Regions from separate parts of the Clostridium oceanicum genome, predicted to be linked through region 2. Evidence: riboswitches for the same ligand, from Rfam matches in the RefSeq annotation. Region 2 holds a riboswitch; each other region holds the start of a gene.
The links. A riboswitch is a leader RNA that binds a small molecule or an ion and turns the genes downstream of it on or off. The one in region 2 is predicted to bind cobalamin.
Positions count from the first base shown of each region.

Region 1 (7,695 bases), on a different contig from region 2:
TGCTCCTTTAGTTATAGGGCACATTCTCTCAACTTCTGTTGAATAAATCATATTTTGTTCTCCTTCCTGTATTTAAATGAATTATTACTATAATAAATTATATTATTATAATTTTTACTGTATACACCTTTAGGACCCACAGGGACTTTTAAGTTCCCACTATAAGCATGATCCTATTTGTCATTTTTCCTGACTATTCTATTGTAATAAATATACTCCATTAGTACAATAACATTTCAACAAAAAAATTGTAATTAAAACATTTACATAATAATTTTTTTGGATAAAATACATATTAAATTGATATTTTTAGGATTAATTACAATATATGTATTTATTTTTATGTAAGTTAAAAAGAAAAATTATATAATTTAGGATTTAAAATTCTATAACTTTTATAACAAATTTTTAAATCAATCTTAAAAACAAATAATTTAGTATTAATTTTATATAATTTTTATAACTTTATATTTTTTTATATATTATATTTAAAATTCCTGTTTCTTTATCTTCTAAAATTTTTGCTTCAACTTCATATAGGTTTTTTATTAGTTTTGATGTTAAAACTTCTTTTGGTGTGCCATATGCTATAATTTCGCCTTTTTTTATAGCATATATTTTATCACAATAAAGAGCAGCTATATTAAGATCATGAATAGCTGATATTACTGTAAGTCCTAAATTTTTAACCCTAGACATAAATTGAAGCTGATTTTTTATATCTAGATGATTTGTCGGTTCATCTAAAACAATACATTCTGTTTTTTGTGCTAAAGCTCTAGCAAGAATTATCCTTTGTTTTTCTCCTCCAGATAATGTTTCAAAACTTCTTTTCTCGTAATCTAACATCCCTACCTTTTGTAAAGATTCTCTCATAATTTCATAATCTAATTCATTATCTTTTTCTATAAACTTTTTGTGTGGAGCTCTTCCCATAAGAACCATATCTGATACTTTAAAATCAAAATTATAATTATTTTCTTGAGATACTACTGCCATTTTTTTAGCATTTTCTTTCATGGAAATTTTATTTATATTAGTTTCATCTATATATATAGTTCCCTTAAATGGTTTTAAAATTCTATATATGCATTTTAAAAATGTACTTTTCCCACTACCATTAGGCCCTATTATTCCTACAAATTCTTTTTCTTTCACATGAATATCTATACCTTTTAAAACATGTTTTTCACCTAAATATGCCTCTATATCTAAAGTTTTTAATTCCATTAAGCCTCACCTCCAAAACCATAGGATTTACTTATCATAAGATATACAAAACATGGAGCACCTATCATAGAAATTAATATTCCTATTGGAAGTTCACTTCCTCTTATTATTATTCTTGATAAAACATCTGCCCATACTAAAAATATTGAACCTATTAATGCAGATATTATTATAATTCTTTTATGATCTGTACCAAATATCATTCTTGAAATATGGGGAACTATAAGGCCAACGAATCCTATAACCCCTGATGAATATACTATAAATCCAATAATTATAGAGGTAAGTAATAAATATATTTGTCTATATTTATGTAAATCTGTTCCTAATGTTATAGAAACTTCGTCTCCAAGAAGCATTAAATTTAATGTTCTATACTGAGTTATAAAAAACACTGTTATAATTATTATTAGAGGAATAATTACTTTTAAGTTTCCCCATTTTGCACCAGCAAAACTCCCCATAAGCCAATATGCTATGCTTTGTATTCCTTCCTTATCACCGGCAAAATATATAATAAAACTTGAAAATGCTGAACATACAGTACTTAATGCCATCCCTGCTAATAAAAGTTTCGTTGTATTTGCCCTTCCTTTTATATTTGCAAGTATCATTACCAAAATAGATACTATAAAAGCTCCTATAAAAGCAGATACACCTACATAATTACTTCCAAAAAAAGTTCCTACCCCAAGCATAATAGAAAGTGTAGCTCCAAGTGATGCTCCTGATGAAACCCCAAGTATATAAGGATCTGCAAGAGGATTTTTTACAATTGCCTGCATAACTACTCCGCAAACAGAAAGCCCTATTCCTACAACAACTGCTAAAATAATTCTTGGAAGCCTTATAATCCATACAATATCATGAATAGGTCCCTTTGATAAATTTTCTGAACTACCAATACCAAAGATTTTAAATATTATAATTTCATAAACGTCCTTTATAGATATATGAAAGGACCCAATAGTTACTGTTAAAAGTACTGAAAATATAAGTATAATTAAAAGTAAAATAGAAACAACTATATAAGTAGGGTTTGCTTTTAGCAAACCCTTTTTAATATTATTTTTACTCATTTACTTAGCATCCTTTAAATCTTTATACAAACCTTTTGTTATTGTTTTTATTCCATCTAAAGTTCTTATTCCACTTGAATAAACTTCACTTAACATTATAGGGTTAACTCTTTTTGATTTTATAGCTGAAACACTTGAAAGTCCTTTATTTTGCAAAAACTTATTTACTGCTGTATTTTTATCAATTTCGTCTCCATAATAAACAGTAAATATTACGTCTGGATTAAGTTTTACTAAATCTTCATTACCTATACTTCCATTTTTATTTGCAACTAAATCTGCTCCAACTTGTTTTGCTACATCTCCACCTATGCTATCTTCACCATATACTCTATATACTCCATCTTTTTCTACTTCTAAAATTACTGTTTTAACCTTTTCTTTTCCTTTTACAAAATCCTTTGCTTTTTTTATTTCTTTTTTCATGTTATCAACTATTTTATTAGCTTTATCCTCTACATTAAATATTTTACCCATATTTAAAATATCATCATATTCATTTTGTAATGTATTAGGCTTTTTAACTCCACTATTTTGTGATATATATGTGTTTATACCTTTTTCATGCCAAAAGTCTACATCTCCAAGTCTTTTTTCTTTAAATAATGAGTACCACCCTAATATAAAATCTGGCTGCATTCCTACAACCTCTTCTTTTGTAGGTCTTTTTTTATAATATTTTAGTTTTTTAAAAGCTTCTTTATATTCTGGTTTAACGTCATGATCTAAAGCTGCTGCTGCAACAATCTTATCCTCCAAGCCTAATCCTAAAAGTGTCTCTACTGAATTTTGATATACTGCTAAAACTTTTTCTGGTGCTTTATCAAATGTTACCTTAATTGGTTTTTTAGCATAATTATAAGTTGTAATTGTTACTGGATAATGAGAATTTTTATCACTCTTCTCTACATTTGTATCATTTTTGCTTTCTTTTTTTGTAGTTTTATTACTACAAGCAGTTACTCCTAAAATTCCTAATACCATAAAAGCTATTAAAAGTATGCTGGTTACCTTCTTTTTCATTTTAAATTCTCCTTTATGTATAATTATTTTAATTTTAACTATTTTAAGTTAATGTGTTCCCTCAATCACTTCTATGTTATAATCTTCAAATATCTTTCTTATTTCCTTAGTTCTTTTCTTTTCACATTTAACGATGCAAACACCTAAATGCAATCTTTCAACTCCTGCTTGTCCTAACTTTTTTGCTATATTAATTAAATTTTCATATGAATTACTTGAACAAGCTTCACAAGTAAAAAATGACACAAGCTCTAAATCTTCATTTTTATAAATACTAAAGCTTTTTTCTACATTATTTAAAGCTTTAAAGCATCCCATAGTTGTACATATTCCATTTATTTTTTCACATACACCAATTGCTATTTTCATATTTCACCTCTTATAATTAAGTTTATTTAATTCAAAAATTGTGAATTTTCGAAATACAGCACTTATAAAACTCTTATTAGGTAATCCCCCTACTTTTTAACCTAATAATTTCACTAATTTTTTTAATTTGATTAATAATAAGAGCCCTTTAATATAAAATTAAAGGGCTCAATAATCGCTTATATATTTTTTATTTTTCACGACCTTGACACCCCCTATCACTCGTAGAGTTTTTAGTGTATTAAAATAGGCAGGTATTCTGGCTCAAGTATCAGCATTTCTACAGCCTTCCCAGTTTCCTAGTGGCAAATATTGTAGAAACTTCTCTATTACAGCGGCGGGACCGCATGGGATTCTAACCCACTTCCCTTTTAATCAGCAGTTATTAAATATCTACTAAACCTATTTCTTAAGTATTTAATTTTTAAACTTACCACAATATACTATACTATAATTATTGAAATTTAAGCAAGTTATTTATTTACAATTTTAAAATATAATCAATATAAATTTAAGTTCTTTCTTTAATCATTTAATAAGATTCCTTTTATAAATCTATATTTAATAAGTTAAAAAACTGCTTATTAATTAATAAGCAGTTTTAAATTATTTTCATTTAATTTTTACAAATATATTTTACATTAAAATCTACAATATCATCTATAATACACTTATTCTAAGTTATTTTATATTTTAATATACTTTACATTAAATCTATTTTTTATTATTATAAACTTTATACTTGTCCATTATTTGAACCACTGAAAGCTGCAGAATATTGATTTTGTGTTGAATATGAAATTGAATTTAATACTCTTTCTCTCTCTTTTAGATTGCCTATTTGAGATACTACAGCATCTTTATAATCATTGAATCCTACTGAACTTTCTATCAAACTTTCTATAGTATTAGAATCTACTACTTTATCTCCAATTCTAATATTTAAACTTTTACTATCATCAAAGTCTTGGATTTTTACTACATCATAATCATGAATTAAAGCTAAGTAATTTTGCTCTTCATTTTCCATAAACACTAAATCATTTATACTAGAAACTCCACTAGTACTATCAAAAATTAGTTTATCCTGAGATTCATAATCTTTAATAGTATCTTTACCAAAATCATTTGAAAAGACAAAATTATCGGCTCCATTTCCACCAGATAAATAGTCGTCTCCTGTACCCCCATTTATAACATCTCTACCATCATTACCATTTAATGTATCTTTACCTTCATCACCATTTAATTCAGTGTCAAAATTCCCAGCAAGTAGAATATCATTTCCTGATCCACCACTTAATATATTAAGCCCTCTTCTATCGCTACCTTGAATAATATCTGAACCTGAATCCCCATAAAGCACATTATAATCTCCACGACCTTTTATATAATCATTTCCATTTCCTCCATGAAGCTCGTTCTTTATTGATCCACCATATCTTCTAAGACTAGTTCTATTAACATTTATAGTATATACTTCATTATCATAATCATGCCAACCATCATAGTCATCTGAAACAAAACTACTCATTCCTGCTATCCTAAAATCTCCCCCTAGAAGCATGTCGTTACCATTATTACCATAAGCCGTTAATGACCCTAATGTACTTTCATCTTCAACTTTTGAAAGTCCTATTACATCATTATTTTCTGTACCTGAAATTTTATTTGTACTCTTTAGTGATCCTTGAAAATAAAGTGATGCTCCTTCTACAGTTGAAAAATCTATATAATTTTCCTTAGCACCGGCTCCTATTATTCTAATTTCTTTAGGTTTTTGGTCTTCATTTAAAACAATATCAGAATCATCTTTCATAGAAATTCTATTATTTTCTTTAGTAAGTCTTATTTCTTCAAAACTCGAAAAACTTAAGTCATAATCTTTCCCATCGCCATTTTTTCTTAGATAACTTAAATTATTATCTTTTACAGAGTACTTAAAATCAAATGTTTGATCATCATTTTCTTTCAAACCAGAAAGATCTAATATATCTGTACCTTCTCCACCATCTGCTCTTACCTTAACTACACTAAGTGCTCCATTATATGCTCTTACAACATCGGAAAATATTGCATCATCATCTCCTGCACTTAGATTAATATTTGGATATACTACATCGGACATAGTTGAAATAACTCTATTATTTATTTCTGGAAACATAGTTTCATATTGTTTTTCCGGATTTGTTAATTCTACCCCACTTAAGTCATCAACTAAATCAAGCCATACTACTGGATTTTGCCACTGGGGATCTACCCTTTCACTATAAATAGGTTCTCTGCCTAAGCCACAAGCTCCCGGTATACAACCACCAGATGTATATCCTGATATATACCTTTCAGTATGTTGTCTTTTAAATTCATTTATAAATGCTTGTAATTGACTTTTATTATAAGATATACGAGTTGCTGTATCTATTACTCTAGGGTTTTTTACTTCTTTACCACTTTCATCTGTTATTACTTTTCTTCCTATACCATAGCCTAAAGAAACAGTATCTAATACTTTTCGTCCTCCTATATTTTTCATTCTAGCTCCTGCGGGAAGTATAGTTAATCCACTAGCTTCTTTTAGTTCAAATACATCACTACCTCTATAATAGGAAAATTCTTCATCTTTCTGTCCTTTAATCATTAAATTTGTATCTATGTTTCTTATATCATACCCACTTCTGTAATCTGCCTCATCACCAAATATTTCTTTAACTTGAGCTGGAGTAAGATATGCTGTTAAAAATTGTGTATGATCTGTATGAGCATTTTGTTTTAAAAAGTTAGCTACATTTTTTAGATTATTCTGAAATTCCGAATCAGAAATAATGTACTGTTTCATCATATTATCAAATGAACCAAATTTATCTCTAAGTTCCTCTGCTGCATCATCTCTTATTGCTTCATTATATATTCCATGAGTTAAATTTATAAGAGGAGTACAATCTAATGAAGCTATTTTATGAAGAGCATCATAAATTATTCTATCTACTTCATTATCTGCAGAATCTTTAAGCTTTTGATACTCTATTGCTGTTTCAACGGATTCAACTGAAGGCAGTAGTGGATTTAAAGCTAAAAAGAAATTTCCTACTGCTCTTCCAACTTCTGCTGGACTTGAATCCGACTTTAAATCTGCAAGTCCACCAGCTGCTGAAACTACTCCTCCTAAGGCACTTATAGCCATTCCAACTACTTCTCCTATAGGTCCTCCTGCTAATCCTACAACATCTCCTGCTGTAGCAATTACTGATCCTACCAAATCCATTATTTCGCTAGGTTTAGCTTCTCCATCTGCTACGTTAGCTATTGCAGAGCCTACCCAGGCTAAATCAGCAGCTATTGCTAATCCTCCTAATATTTTTGCTCCTTTTCCACCATGGGGAGCATCTGGAGTTAATGATTGGCTTGGCAATTTAGGTGGATCTACATTTCCAACGCCTGAACCTAAAGGTCTATATGTGCCTTGAATTCCTGATGTAGCTACTACATCTGAAACACTTCCGTGACCAAAATTTATTCCATTTGGAACATCTGGCACTTTAGGTGGAACAACACCATCAGGATTTAAAGGTCTATATGTACCCCCTGCCATAGGATCTGTAGCTACTATATCTGAAACATCTTTTGATACAAATCTTGTTGATTGAAGAGAATGAGTATCTGTGTCAAAATTATAAGTATATCTATACTTTTGCTCTAACATATTAGAGGTTGTATATTTTTCTCTTAAAGTTTCTAAAAATGATTTTCCATTAGTTAATGATTCTGTCTTAGCTTCTACAAAACTATTTATAAAATTAGCTGTACTAAACATGCTTACAGATACTTGAGATATAAATGAAAATACTTCTGTTGTAGAAGCTCCATCTTCAAAATCCTTTACTGCTTTATAAATTATATTTCCCATTGCTAGCATAGAAACTGGATCTTTCACCCATCTAGAAAGTAGTCCACTTACCTTTATATGAGATTGTCCTGTGGCTTGCGTATGTAGCTG
Region 1 is NZ_BAAACG010000001.1:2,816-10,510, reverse strand. It holds gene ABDZ71_RS00040 (iron-sulfur cluster assembly scaffold protein) at 1-51, opposite strand, end outside; gene ABDZ71_RS00035 (ABC transporter ATP-binding protein) at 466-1,230, opposite strand; gene ABDZ71_RS00030 (FecCD family ABC transporter permease) at 1,230-2,309, opposite strand; gene ABDZ71_RS00025 (ABC transporter substrate-binding protein) at 2,310-3,332, opposite strand; gene ABDZ71_RS00020 (CGGC domain-containing protein) at 3,381-3,701, opposite strand; cobalamin riboswitch at 3,934-4,122, opposite strand; gene ABDZ71_RS00015 (hypothetical protein) at 4,438-7,695, opposite strand, start outside.
Region 1: it holds a riboswitch for cobalamin, as region 2 does, so the genes downstream of both, ABDZ71_RS00020 (CGGC domain-containing protein) here and ABDZ71_RS08855 (FecCD family ABC transporter permease) in region 2, are expected to answer to the same signal.

Region 2 (7,695 bases):
CCTTATAATCATAAACTTTTTTCTTTGAAACTTCTTTAGGATATTTGTCTGATTTACTAACTCCTATTATTTCTTTATCTAATTGGAGTGAAAATAAATTTTCAGTATGTGCAGAATAAAGTGAAATTATTTTTTTAGCTGGTTCTTTTAACTCTATTGTTTTTCCTAAATCATCCTGAATTTTTATTGATTCTTCCTTTCCATTAGTAGATGTTGTTGTTGTTTTAGCACAAGCTGAAAAAACAAGTATAAACATCAAACTCAAAACTACTAGTAACTTCTTTCTCATTATTATCTTCCCTTCTATATCAGTAATATTTTAATAAACCTCTAAAGAATCTTTTATAAATTCCCCTTTAATATTAAACACATCTTTTAATGCAGTCTTATTTAAAACTTCACTACTTTTCCCAAAATTATAAACGGATCCTTTATTTAAAATAACTAATTCATCACAATATTTTCTAGCTATCTGTAAATCATGCATTATAAATATTATTGTCTTGTTTTCTTCTTTTGCTTTTTCTTTAATAAGTTTTAAAAACTTGATTTTATAATAAATATCTGCATTACTAAAGCCTTCATCTATTAAAATTATATCTGTATTTTTACATATAGTTTTAGCAAAAAATACTCTTTGAGTTTCTCCCCCGCTAAGCTCTGTTATTTTTTTCTTTTTTATTTTTATAAGTTCTGTATCTTCTAAAGATCTATTAATTATATCTATATCTTTAGATTTTAAATTTCTACCACAAAACGGGAACCTACCCATAGCTACTATTTCTTCTATAGTATAAGGAAATTTAATCTGAAACTCTTGTGACATAAGAGATATTTCTCTTGATAAATCATCAATACTATAGTATTTAATATTATCTCCTTTTATGAATATATCTCCCTTTATATCTTTTATAATACCAGTTATAGCTGAAAACAAAGTGCTTTTACCGGTACCATTAGGCCCTATTATTCCATAAAACTTTCCTCTTTCAAAAGAAATATTTATATTTTTAAGTATTTCTTTTTTACCTACAAAAGCCTTTAAATTTCTTATTTCAAGTATCCCCATAAAAAAACTCCTACTAATTTTCCATTGTATTTTTTCTATTAATAAATATGTAACAAAAAAATGGTCCTCCTATAAGGGTTGTAAGTACCCCTACTGGCAATTCATTTTTAAGCATACTTCTTGTTACAGTATCTGCAACTAAAAGTAATATTGCTCCCATAAGAGCACTAGCTGGAATAACTTTTTTATTGTCAGCTCCTAAAAGAAGTCTTGCTATATGTGGAACTACCAATCCTACAAATCCTATAATTCCACAAAGTGAAACACAAAGGGCAGTAATTATAGAACATACCACAAGGAATATTTTATATACCCTATCATAGTCAACACCTAAAAGAATAGCTTCTTTTCTTCCTAAAGTCATAATATTAAGTTCACTAGAATATTTTACGCAAAAGAAAAATCCAATCATCACAAAAACAGTTAAAATAAAAGCTTGTTTCAAGCTTTTAGAACTTAAATTACCCATTAGCCAATAAATTATTGAAACTGAATCTTCATCAGAAATACTTTTTATAAAACTAACTCCAGCTTGACAGGTAGAACTAACAATTATTCCTGCAAGAACTAAACTTGAAGTAGTTATAATTCCTTTTGCTTTAGCTATCTTTAAAACAGTTATGAAAACAAGCATTGAAAAGATTACTGCCATAAACTGAATAGGTATATCTTTAGATGTTGCTATATTTATGTATATTGCAATGCAAGCTCCAAGAGCTGCTCCAGAAGAAATTCCAAGAGTATAAGAATCTGCTAATGGATTATTTAAAAGACTTTGAAGAACTACTCCACTAATTGAAAGCCCCATTCCAACTACCATAGCTAATATAACTCTTGGAAGTCTAACATTAATTAATATAATCTTACCTATATCTTGTTTTAAACTTAAAATATTAGCTTTTCCAAGTGCTAAAGATACTAAGAATACCAAAACAAGAATAACTATACATAAACTGATTACTAATTTAAAATTTTTTTCTTTAACCATTATTTCTCCCTTAAATAAGCAATTTAAAAAGCAATATACAAAAGTATATTGCTTATCTTTCATCACAAAAAAGCACCATAAAAATGGACTAAAATTGTTATAAAATTCTTTCCCTCCGAAAGCTTTACAATTATACAAATTAGGCAGGTTTCCTGACTTATAATTCTTCCTTACTCTTAACCTTCCCGTTTATAGTGGTTTTAAATAAGAGCTTGTCCTTAAATACAGTAGCGGGGGCTGCTGCAGATTTAAACTGCATTCCCTTTTACCCTTCAGTTAAAAAGGCACCTAAAATTTATTAAGTTTTACAACTACTAATGTTATATTAAATACTCTTTTATGTCAATTTAATTATATAGGCTTATCTAAATAAACACCTCATTTAAATAAATTCAAAATCCTATTAACTTTTATAAAATCATAATTTTATAAAAACTAAAATCCTCTATTTGATTATTTTCTATGACTTATTAAGAATTATTTTTAACATTACATATATCATGTGATTCTTGGAATAATATTATTATAAAACTATTATTATAAAATTACCTTAGGAGGATATATATGAAATTAGTAAGAGGAAATTCATATTTTTTAGATAGAAATGATATTGATACAAATTATGAAAAATTAAATAATAATATAAGTTCAAAAATAGTTATAGTTGGCGGTGGAATTACCGGTGCTCTTTGTGCATATTTCTTTGCAAAAGAAAATATAGAAACAATTTTAGTTGAAAAAAATAAAATATCTCAAGGTTCTACTTCAATCACTACTTCCCTTCTTCAATATGAACTAGATGATTTTATTATAGATCTTGAAAAAGATTATAGTTTAAACAAAATAATGGAAGGATATAAATTTGGTGATGATGCTCTTCATATGTTAAAAGATATCATAAATGAACTTAACATAGAATGCGATTATAAAATTAAAGATTGTCTTTTATATACAACTGATCCTAAAAAAATTGATAAGCTAAAATATGATTATGAAAAAAGAATAGAAAATGGATTTGATGTTGATTTTATAGATGAAAATTCTACAAACTATGATTTTTCTTTTGATATAAAGGCAGGAGTTTATTCTAAATCAGGAGGTTCTGAAATAGATCCAGTAAAATTCACAAGAGCACTTATAGAAAAAATTCAAAAGATGGGCTGTAAAATATATGAAGATACTGAAATTGTAGATTTTGTCCATTCAAATAATAGTGTGATTTTAAAAACTAAAAATGATAACACTATAACCTGCGAAAAAGTCATCGTTGCAACAGGATATGACATAAACACTTTTACAAATAAAAAGTATTGTGATATATATACTACTTATAATATAGTAACTTCACCTTTAAAAGAAATAACTGGATGGCATAATCATTGTTTAATTAGAGATGGTGAGGATCCTTATACATATCTTAGAACAACAGTAGATAATAGAATTATAATAGGCGGTGAAGATACTCGTTTTATTCCTGAACTTTTAGAAAATAAAATGGCTGAAAAAAAATATGATGCCTTAGTAGAAAAGTTTAATAAATTATTTCCTCAATTCAACTATTCTATAGACTTTAAATACAATGGAGCTTTCGGTACAACAAAAGATAACCTTCCATACATAGGTCCTGACCCTGAAAATAAAAATATATGGTATTGCTTAGGCTATGGTGCTAATGGTATATTATTTTCTATTAAAGGTGGAGACATATTAAGTAAACTATATAAAGGCATTTTATCTAAAGATTATAAACTTGTATCAATAAATAGAGATAAATAACTTTAATTGATTTTCTAAAATATCCATATAAAAGAATTTAAATATTTCTTTTAAACTTACTTATAATTAGTAATTTTTGTACAAAAACAAAACTTATAAAACAAATAATACTATTTGTTTTATAAGTTTTTAAATTATATTTACTAATTATCATTTTTTTTATTATATAAATATACTACTAATGCTACTAAAATTATAATTATTCCACCAACAATACTTAAGGCGTCTGGTGTTTCTTGCCATATTATAAATCCTAAAATAGCAGAAAAAATTATATTAGTATAATTATATACAGCAACTTCTGAAGCAGGTGCATATTTATATGAATATGTTAACGCTATTTGTGCTATAGCTGCAAATATACCAATAAGTATAAGATATATTAACTGATTTAATGTTGGTTTACTAAAATTTAAAAGAACTAAAGGAAATGTTCCAACTACTGATATAAGAGAAAAATAAAAAACTATAGTTGCAGGTTTTTCTTTATCTTTCAAATATCTTACCATTGTGTAAGCTCCTCCAGCAAAAGCTGCTGACAAAAGGCCTGATGCCGCTGGTAATATACTCAAATCCCACTGAGGTTTTATTACTAATAAAACTCCAATAAAAGCAACTACCATAGAAATTATTTTAACAGCATTAAGTTTTTCTTTAAGAAATATAGCTGCAAATATAATTATAAAAATAGGTGAAAGCTTGTTAATCATAGAAGAATCTGCTAAATATAAATTATTTATAGAATAAAAATATAAGAAAACACCTGTTAATCCTAGTAATGATCTTGCTAATACATATTTAAAATTTTCTTTCTTACATATAAGACTCTCTCCACTATTTCTACTTGCTACAAAAACCACTATAAAACTTACTAAGTTTCTAAAAAAAACTTTTTCAGCTAAAGGTATATCTCCTGCTAACTTTACCATTGCTGCCATAAAAGCAAATCCTAGTGCTGATAATAGCATAAGAAATACTGCTTTTGATTTATTATTCAAAACTACCACTCCTGTCAAATATGTGACTACAATTTATTATTCTAATTAAGAATCTTTATCATTCATACATTATATACTTACTAAAAAATATGTCCAACAAAAAAAAGGCTATTTACAGTAATAAAATTGCAAATACCCCCTATTTCCTATATAAAACCTCATTATATATACATATTTCAAAAATATTAATAAAACCTTTACTTATATAAAATGTCCACAATCCATTCTTTTTTTATCTGCCAAATGGTTGCTTGAGTCATACCTGGATTTTTATCATTCACCTCAAAAATTCTTTCCCAACTATTTATAATTTTATTTTTTAACAAAGGATAAAAATTTCCTTTTGAACTCATTATTAAAGCTGATTCATCATATATATTATATTTTTTTAATTCTTCTTTATGTTTTATCTCGTCTTCTTTATTTATAGGTACATACCAATAGTTTACTACATATCCCCACTTTTCAAAATTAGTTAATACTACATTTCTAATATCTACTTCTAACTCTAAAATAACTGTACCTTCTACAGGTTGAAGACTTAATTCTTTTGAAGTTGAAAGCCATATAGGATAGGATACCCCTTCTGGTCTAGAAACTATTTTATCTGCTTTTGAACTATACCAATCATATAACTTAATATAATAATCAGCTATAGTATCATTCTTTTCTTTAATATAATCTTTCTTTACTATATATTCTCCTTTTTCTTCTATCTCTTTTAATACATTTTTATGTTGTCTTGTCCATAGCTTAATTTTATTATTTTTAACATTTTGGCAATATATCATAATTATGCCTCCTATAATAGTTATTGTTGAAATTTTCTAAAAATTTTACAAATATTTTATTGATTTCATAATTCTAATATTAAGCCCTTTAAAATAATTGCTAAATTAATATTTATTTAATTATTATCTATCTAGGATTAATAACTTCTACTACCCAATCTTTTTGTATTTCCCATAATGCTGCTTGTCTAGATTGAGATAAAACTATCTTATCATCAAATAATCTATCCCAGCTTTTTTTAACTTTGCTTTTCAAAAATGGATAAAAATTTTTCATATATACTTCTGTTTCATCATATATACCTTGCTCTTTTAATTTATTTTTATATTCTTCTAAATCCTTATTATCCTTAGGTACATAAGAAAGATTAAGTATACGATTCCATTTTTCTCTATCAAATAATATAACTTTATCTGAATCCACCTCAATTTTTAATATAACAGAATCCTCATAACATCCTACATACTTAGGATCCTCTGATAACCAAATAGGATATTCAGCTCCTTTAGGTTTAGGTAATATCTTTTCTGCTTTATTTATAAACCATCCATAGGGTTCTAAAAAAATCTTTGCTACTTCTCTATATTTTTTTTCAATAAACTCTTTCTTAACATGATATATTCCTTTTTCTTTAATAGTATTAAGAACAATATTTCTTTGACAAGTCCATAAAGTTACTTTCTCATTTTTATTTTCCAATTTTTATCCTCCTCACATAATTTTTTATTTTAATTTTAAAGGTATACCACAAGATACTAAAAATACTTCATCACTTAATGATGCTATGTATTTATTTATATTACCAGAAAAATCTCTAAAGATTCTTCCAAGTTTGTATTCTGGAACTACTCCATACCCTACTTCATTAGTAACAAATACTATTGTTTTCCCTGAGTCTCTTACCTTTTTTATAAGATTATAAAATTCATTTTTTATATTTTTAAGTATATCTTCTAACTCTTCAAATTTAGCTTTATCATAATCTATTTTTTCATCAAACATTAAATTAGTTATCATATTAGTGACACAATCTAAAAGTATATATTTTTCATCATACTCTTTTAATTTATAATTTAAGTCTTTATATCCTTCATAAGTTTTCCATGAATTTTTTCTTCTTTTTTTATGGATATACACTCTATCTTCCATTTCTTTATCTAATGTTTTAGCTGTTGCTATATATAAAACATCTTCTTTATCATTTAAAAGTTCTTCTGCAAATTCACTTTTACCACTTCTAACTCCACCAGTTATTAAAACTACTTTTCCAAAATTATTATCACTCATTTCAAATTCTCCTTTTAAATCCATTAACTAAATCCTTCATTCTATAATTAATTATAAATATATTAGTAAAAACTATTTTTTAACTTATTTATAATTATAACAAATTATTTATAACACATAATTATATTTATATAAATAACTAAGGAATAGTAACTATGAGCCCTTTAACTTTTTATAGTCTATATTTTCATTAAAATCTACTAACAATCATAGCTTCAATCTAAATTGAAACTATTATGTTTCAGAAAATTCTTTACAACATTTATTTAGATTTATTTCTATACCATAAAAACTTTATATAAAAAATTAAAGTAATTATAATCTTATTACCACATTTTTAGTATCTAAAAAATAATTATAAATTTCAATTTTTTTACTGGTATTATTTCTATATTTATATTATAATTTAAATCTATCCCAAAGAACAAAATACAAAAATGGTTTGTTATAAACAGCAAACCAATAAACTTATCCACATTGTGGATAAGTTTATTGGTTTATCCTTAATATTTTGAAAATTTAATTAATCTGAATTTTTATACATTCTAAATTAATTATTTTTTTCAACTGGAATTTGTACCTCTGTTATATACTCTTCTGGATTTTTTGTAAAACGCTCTCCTTTAATATATATCTCTCTATGATTTCCAGAAATTTTATAATTATTAGCTTCAATCCATTTCTGAAGAGCTTCATATGCATAGCATAAATCCTCATACTTACCTTTGTGTATAGTGCATGCCATTTTATCTATTGATTTTATATTTCTAGTTTTAATATTTTCA
Region 2 is NZ_BAAACG010000008.1:590,350-598,044, forward strand. It holds gene ABDZ71_RS08845 (ABC transporter substrate-binding protein) at 1-289, opposite strand, end outside; gene ABDZ71_RS08850 (ABC transporter ATP-binding protein) at 320-1,069, opposite strand; gene ABDZ71_RS08855 (FecCD family ABC transporter permease) at 1,083-2,057, opposite strand; cobalamin riboswitch at 2,183-2,364, opposite strand; gene ABDZ71_RS08860 (NAD(P)/FAD-dependent oxidoreductase) at 2,622-3,833, shown strand; gene ABDZ71_RS08865 (DMT family transporter) at 3,977-4,831, opposite strand; gene ABDZ71_RS08870 (DUF3841 domain-containing protein) at 5,029-5,622, opposite strand; gene ABDZ71_RS08875 (DUF3841 domain-containing protein) at 5,750-6,322, opposite strand; gene cobU (bifunctional adenosylcobinamide kinase/adenosylcobinamide-phosphate guanylyltransferase) at 6,347-6,910, opposite strand; gene ABDZ71_RS08885 (MerR family transcriptional regulator) at 7,461-7,695, opposite strand, start outside.

Region 3 (7,695 bases), on a different contig from region 2:
AGTCCCTACATGTTTTCCTTTTGCTTTTTGAGTAGAAGTAATAGTTCCTATACTAATTATTTCATTATCTACTTTAGCTATTAATATTTCTGAGTTATCCTCTGCTTTAGTAGATTCTATAAAACTTTCATATTCCTTTAAAGACATACTAAATTCATTTTTACCAAATGAAAGAAATTCTGTTTCTCCACCTACTACATTATAAAAATCTATCATTTTTTGTGCTTCTTCTTTTTTAGGTTCTCTTACTATAACTTCTTGTCCATTTTTTAATAATATTTTTTCCATATACATAACCTCACTTAAATCTATAAATTACTAAATAAATCCTAGTAAACTTTTAAATTGTTTATGGTATTGTAAACATTTATAATTATACTATTATTAATATATTTTTACAAAGTTATAGTTTATATAATACTTTTATTTATTTTATGTCAAGAACAAAGTTTTTATTTGTTATTTCCATTTTTCCAATGCTTCTATCATAAATTTTCTTATATTTATATCATATACATGCTTTAATTTGTCTTCCATAAATACACTTTTAGGACTGCCGTCTCCTATAATTTGTCCTCTCTTTAGCATTATAACTTTATTACTAAATATATTGGCTAAATTAAGGTCATGTAATACACATATTACAATTTTATTATTATTTTTAGCCCAATCACATAAATTATTTAAAATGTCTATTTGATGTTTTAAATCTAAATGATTTGTTGGTTCATCAAGTAAAATAACTTCCGGATCTTGTGTAAAAGCTCTTGCTAAAAAAACTCTTTGAAGTTGTCCTCCTGATAGCTCATTTATAGCTTTATCTTTTAAGTCAGTTAATTCAACAGTCTCTATAGCTTTATTTATAATATCTTTATCTTCTTTTCTTAATGAGGACAGTGGACCTTTTAAATAAGCATATCTTCCTAAAGATATTGTTTCATAAACGGTATAAGAAAAATAAACATCGTTAGTTTGAGTCATAAGTGCAATTTTTTTAGATATATCTTTCCTACTTAATTTATTTATATTATTAGAGTCTAAAAGTATATCTCCCTTATATTTCATAAGTTTAGCTATAGCTTTTAAAAGTGTACTTTTACCGCATCCATTAGGACCAACTATAGAAATCATATTTCCTCTTTTAACTTTAAATGATATATTTTTTATAACGTCTATATTATCATATCCACAATTAATATTTCTAAGTTCTAACATTAAATCACCTACTTAGATTTTTTAAAATATATGTATGCAAAAAACGGTGCTCCAATTAATGCTGTTATTGCCCCTACTGGAAGTTCTGAAGGTACTACTATAGTTCTTGCTATTAAATCTGTAATAACCATAAAACATCCTCCCCATATTACACTCATGGGAATAACATAACTATGTTTTGCTCCAAATATTTTTCTTATAATATGAGGAATTATTAAATCTATAAATCCTATTACTCCACTTAAAGCTACAGCACTTCCTGTTAAAACAGAAGAAAAAATCAGTAAATTCTTTTTAACTTTATATGTATCTACTCCAACTGATTTAGCTTGATCTTCTCCAAAAGATAATATATCCATCTCTTTTAAATAAAACATAACACCCATTATTCCTATAATGAAAAATGGTATACCGACTTTAACATAAGACCATCCTTTCATAGCAAAAGAGCCCATTTGCCAAAGCACAATACTTTTTATATCTTCGCTGTTTAAAGCAGTTATCGTTGTTAATATAGCATTAAAAAACAGAGAAAAAACCATTCCTGCTAAAATTATAGTTTTATTTGACATTCCCTTATCTACCTTAGAAGAAAACCTAATAATAAAAAATACCGTTGTAACTCCACATAAAAAACCTACGAAAGGCATAGCAAGTTTGCCTATAAAAGGCACATAAATACCTGATATTAAAACTAATCCTACACCAAGGGAAGCTCCAGAAGACACTCCTAGAGTATATGGTGATGCCAATGGATTTTTAAGTATTGATTGAACTACAGCACCACTTACAGATAAAGATGAACCTACAATAAAAGCTAATAAAACTCTAGGTAATCTTATACTCCATATTATTGATATATTGTTTTTATCAATATCTTTAGTTATAGGTGTATGAAATATTTTATTAAATAATATAGATATTGTATCTAATAAATTAATATTGGAACTTCCTATGGAAATTCCAACACATAAAACCAAAATCACTAAAAAAATTGATAATATTATTAAAACTTTTTTCTTATTCATGTTTATCTTTATAAATATCCTTCGACATTTCTTTTAAAGCTTTTATTATATTATTAGATGGTCTAGATGAATAGTTTTTATCTATATAATAAACATTATTGTTTTTTACTGCTTTAATATTTTGCCATCCTGTGCGGGTTTTTATAGATTTAAGGGCATCTTTTTTAGGTTCACTTGTAAATATTACATCTGGATTAGCTTTTATTACTGATTCACTATTTACAGTTAACCAAGACTTTTGGTTTTTAAATATATTTTCTCCTCCAATAACTTCTATCATCTCATTTAAAAATGTATCTTTTCCAAAAGTAAATAATGATGGAGTTGATCCTATTTCAAAATAAACACTTTTTTTACCCTTTATCTTATCTCCTATTTCTTTCATAGATTTTATTTCTTTTTTCATGTCACTTACTATCTCGTTACCTTTTTTTTCAGTATCTGTAACCTTAGATATAAACTTAATGTCATCATATATACCTTCTATACTAGAGCTACTTGGTATATATACAACTTCTATACCAGCTTCTTTAACTTCAGAAAAAGGATCCTCATTTCCATCTCTATTATGGCCTGAAGCTATTACTATATCTGGTTTTAATGAAACTATTGTTTCTACGTCTGGCGTTCTAAAATCTATTTTTTTAGCTTCTTTATTTACACCTTTAACATCTTTTGAATACTTATCTATAGCAACTAGTTTGTCTCCTAACCCAAGTTCTACTAAAACTTCTGTATTAGAAGGTGCCGTAGATATTATAGTATCTACCTTTTTAGGAAGCTTAAATTCGTTTCCTTCCCTGTCCTTCATAACTTGAGTTTTTTGACTACATCCTGTTAAAGCACCTATAACTATAAAAATCATAAATACTATAGATAATAATTTGTTTTTTAATTTCATATGTATACTCCTTTTTATTTATTAAGGGTTATAAATGCAAAATTATCATTGTTAAAAATTTTTAAATTTACTAATAAATTTATGATTTCCTATACAATAAAAAAACATACTCTTTTAAGAGTATGGGCTAAAATACATAGTTATTAAAGGATAGATTAATAAAAAAACTCCCTTACTATTATGTATAATAAACTATCTAATATTTCACCCTCAGAAAATACTAGTTTCTATAACAAGCAGGTCTCCCGACTTAACTTCATCCTACTATCTAGCCTTCCCAAATTTATCAGTGGCATATTAAGATTTCGTCAGTTTCACGGTTACTGGGGCAGTTGAAGAATTTAACTTCATTCCCTATTAAGGTAGATAAAAATAAATAACTAATCAATATATTTTAAATTTATTATTTATTTTCAATACCTAAGTATAAACACTTGTTATAACTTTTGAAATTGTTTTAATAAATTTTATATTATCAATCTATAACATTATATATCAATTTTTTAAAATTATAAAGGAATCTATAAAATAACAACCTTCCCCCTATACAGAATGGAAAATACTAATTATTAACTTTATTCTATATAGGGGGTATATTTAAAATTTTTTTTATTCTTTAGAGCTACTTAAACCTACATAAGCATTAAATGCTCCTATAATAATAAAAACAAGACCAAAATCTTTTTTCTCAACTAAACGTATTATACCAAAAAATATAAAAATAATTCCTACAACAAAATATAATTTCCATACAGCTTTACCTGGAGTTACTTTACTATTATTATTTTCATTTTTCCATAACTGATTTAATCTAAAACTATATGCACAAAAGGGCATAAAACTAAAGATAAATACAACAATACTTACCAAAAGCAATGCTAATATAACAAGAAATATAGGCCTAAAAATTTTCAAAGAAATAACTAACAAAATACCTAAAATAACAGATGAAACTAAAGAATAAATAGACCCTTTACCCATTTGTTTTTTTATCCTAGTATATTTATCAATCTCTGATTCACGATCACTATAAATAGGCTTTGTACCTTCTTCTGCTGAAAAAATGTGTATTTCATTACCCATAGAAAGAACATGTTTCCAACCTGCCTCTAAAAATATATTAAAATATTCATCACTTGCTTCATTTTGATAATCTAAGCTATATTCTATATCTTTAGGCTTATCTTTTTTTAATTTATAGAAAAACCCTCCAACTATACTTTCTAATATCCAACCTTTTTTAGCATAATTTTTTAATTTTTTCATATCACTTTCTTCACTAAAAGCAAACCCACCTATCATAAAATATTTATTTTTCATTTGGCATTTTCATCTCCCTTTAATCTATCTTAAAAAATTCTCAGCGAATTTTACCATTTGCTTCTTTCTATCAATCTCTTTCAAGAGCATCTCTTTTCCTAAATTTGTAATTTTATATGTCTTTTTATTTTGGTGTTTTTCAGATTTTAACTCTATAAGCCCTGCTTTTAAGAGTTTTTTAATAGTTGTATAAAGTGATGCAGGTCCAATTGTAACCTCACCATTAGTTAATTCTTCAACTGTTTTCATAATTAAATATCCATGGTTTTCCTCTATAACACTTGCCAGTATATAAAAAGCAGAATCCGTTAATTCGCCTACACCAATAGAATCTTTCCTTGCCATGTTATTCTCCTTTCTATACAATGTATCATTTAATGATATATCATTAAATAAACTATATCATTTAATGATATATATGTCAATTTTACTATACATCATTTTTAATATGTTTAAATTAGTTAAAAACAAATAAATTAAGTTAAAACCTTAAATTTATAATTTTATTAATATCTATATATAAGCTATTAATTTTATAGAAATAAAAAAATGACTAATGAATCCGGTACATTAGTCATTTAAAAAAATATTTAATTTTTAATTAATTCCAGAAGAATAACCAGTACTAGTTTGTTTTTCATTATATTTTAATGCTAATGCATTTGTATTCTTAATTAAAATATTCATAGCAACAAAAGGTCCTATTCCACATAAAAAAGCTCCAAATATAAACCACATAAGTACTGATGTTCCATTTTCAGAAAAATGTAACTTATATCGTGATGCATTTTCTGCTAACCTATTACCAATATTATAATACCAAAACCATGCATATATTCCACATGTAATTATAGATAATAAAATAAATTTTAAAAGTCCTCCTGTTTTCTTTCCATCGCCATCACACATTATATTAACATCTTGAGCTAATTTGTAAATAAACCAATACCCATATATACCTAATGTTAAAATAGTAAATAATATGTATTTTCCAAGTCCTCTATTTGTATTAATCATTGAAATCTCCTTTTTGTAAAAAACTATAAAATTTATAAATAAGTCCATTTTTAATATTTATATTAATAACAATACCATCCGGATTAAAAAGTCTAAATATATATATTGTTATAAATGCTACTATTCCAACAATTATTAACACCTTAAATTTTTTATCAGATATTCTATCCTTCACTAAAAATAAGAAAAAATAAATTACAGGTAAAAAAAATAATGGATGATAATAAAATGCTCCTTTAATATCTAAATGAAATAGGCATCCCCATGCTCTAGTCATTCCACAACCAGCACATGAAATACCTGTTAAAAATTTAATAGGACATCCAATTCCAATAATGTTATAAAAACCATATAATGAAACCATAATAATTCCAAATTTAATATATTGATTAATCTTTATATTTTTCATATTAATATATCCATTCAAAATTTAGTTATAATTTTTTCAATTTATTATACTATATTATTCATTATATGACAATATTTTATATTTTTCTTCTTTTATTTCTATAATAGTTCAAATTTAAAATATCTTAAAAATTTAAACTAAGTTTATTCAATCTATAAATTTTTACAAAAAAAAACGACTAATGAATCCGGTACATCAGTCATTTAAAATATTATTTTTTATTTTTCATATATAGCCTAGTAAAATATACTAATTATATTTTCACTATTATCTACCTATAAAATTAAAATTGTATCTTTTATAAAACTTGTAAACTCTTAAATTTAATTACCTTCATTTTCAGTTTTTTTATTTGTTAATGATCCTGAGTCTTCCTTACCATTTGTTTCCTCTGTAGATGTTTTTAAATCTGTATTTTCATCTGTGCTATCATTTTGCTCTTTAGAATCTATATTTTCATTTGTTTTATCCTGTGATTGTTTTGGATCTACATTTTTATTTGTTCCACTATCTTTAAAATTTGTATTTGTATTTTCATTTTTTGTTCTTGTTGATGATTTCGAATTTGAATTTTTATTTGGTTTTTCTGTTGATGATGTTGAATCTTTATTTTCATTTCCTTTATCTAACTTTCCATTTGAATCTATATTTTTATTTTCTTTATCAGATTCTTTTTTTGAATCATTAGACTTTTTAGGAACACTAGTTTTTGTACTTGGTGCTTGTTTATCATTTGAAGCTCCATTAAAATAAAATTTTATTAAAGCTCCCATAATCACAACTAGAAGAATAGATGTAATTGCTATTATTATTTTTTTATTTTTATTAAGTTTATTTTTTCTAGGGATTATTTTTCTATTTTTATTATTTACTAACTTATCAGATTCTGATACTTTATCCATAATCATTGTTAAATCATTATTTGAGTCAGAAGCTGTATTATTTTTTTTTCTATCTTCCCTTGAAATTATATTGTTTTTATCCTTAGATTTATTAAACAATAAGAATGAAGATAAAAAATTATTTTTTCCATCTATAGAATGTATTTGCTTAAAATTTTCAGGTGATCTCATTGTAATAATAGGCTTATTACAATCTTCCACATATACTGTAACTGAAAATTTATCCCCTTTACTTAAAAAAGGTATACATATATCTAAAGTATTATTTTTTATTAAAGATTCAAATTTTAAACCTTTTGTTATTTTAGCATTTTCAAATTTTAAATTATTTTCTAAACTATGTATATTTAAAGTTAGATCATGTATTATTTTTTTTGATTGATTAGAAACATGAATAATATATGAGTATACTTTTTTATTATCTTTTTCTTTAACTTTAGGCTTTCCTATATCACATAATATTCTAGGCCCTAAATTTCTCCAATAATCCAGTAATAATCCAGATATAATTGATATCATTATAGTTATAATCGCAGTTTTAATAATATTCATCATATTAACATTCTCTTCCTTACTATTTCAGATTTCCTAATAAATTATAAGTTTTATAGATAGTTGTGTCAACTAATAAAAATATTTCTATTTTTATTAGTTATTTACAAAAATAAAACTAAATTTTATAAAAATATTAACATTTAGTTTTATTTTTATTTGATGATGAAAAATTCAATATATTTATTATTAAATCTACTATTAAAACAACATATATATCTAAAATATTTTTTAAAACTACATGTAACACCCTTTATTATATAAAAAATATTAAATGTAAATGTTTTAGAATCAAGAAATTTATGAAAAATTTATAATTTATTTAAAATAAAAAAAACCACTAGTTAAACT
Region 3 is NZ_BAAACG010000013.1:219,948-227,642, reverse strand. It holds gene ABDZ71_RS15020 (GNAT family N-acetyltransferase) at 1-288, opposite strand, end outside; gene ABDZ71_RS15015 (ABC transporter ATP-binding protein) at 460-1,215, opposite strand; gene ABDZ71_RS15010 (FecCD family ABC transporter permease) at 1,224-2,243, opposite strand; gene ABDZ71_RS15005 (ABC transporter substrate-binding protein) at 2,236-3,144, opposite strand; cobalamin riboswitch at 3,363-3,544, opposite strand; gene ABDZ71_RS15000 (DUF2812 domain-containing protein) at 3,754-4,464, opposite strand; gene ABDZ71_RS14995 (PadR family transcriptional regulator) at 4,489-4,809, opposite strand; gene ABDZ71_RS14990 (DUF4234 domain-containing protein) at 5,062-5,481, opposite strand; gene ABDZ71_RS14985 (DUF2752 domain-containing protein) at 5,474-5,890, opposite strand; gene ABDZ71_RS14980 (hypothetical protein) at 6,214-7,347, opposite strand.
Region 3: it holds a riboswitch for cobalamin, as region 2 does, so the genes downstream of both, ABDZ71_RS15005 (ABC transporter substrate-binding protein) here and ABDZ71_RS08855 (FecCD family ABC transporter permease) in region 2, are expected to answer to the same signal.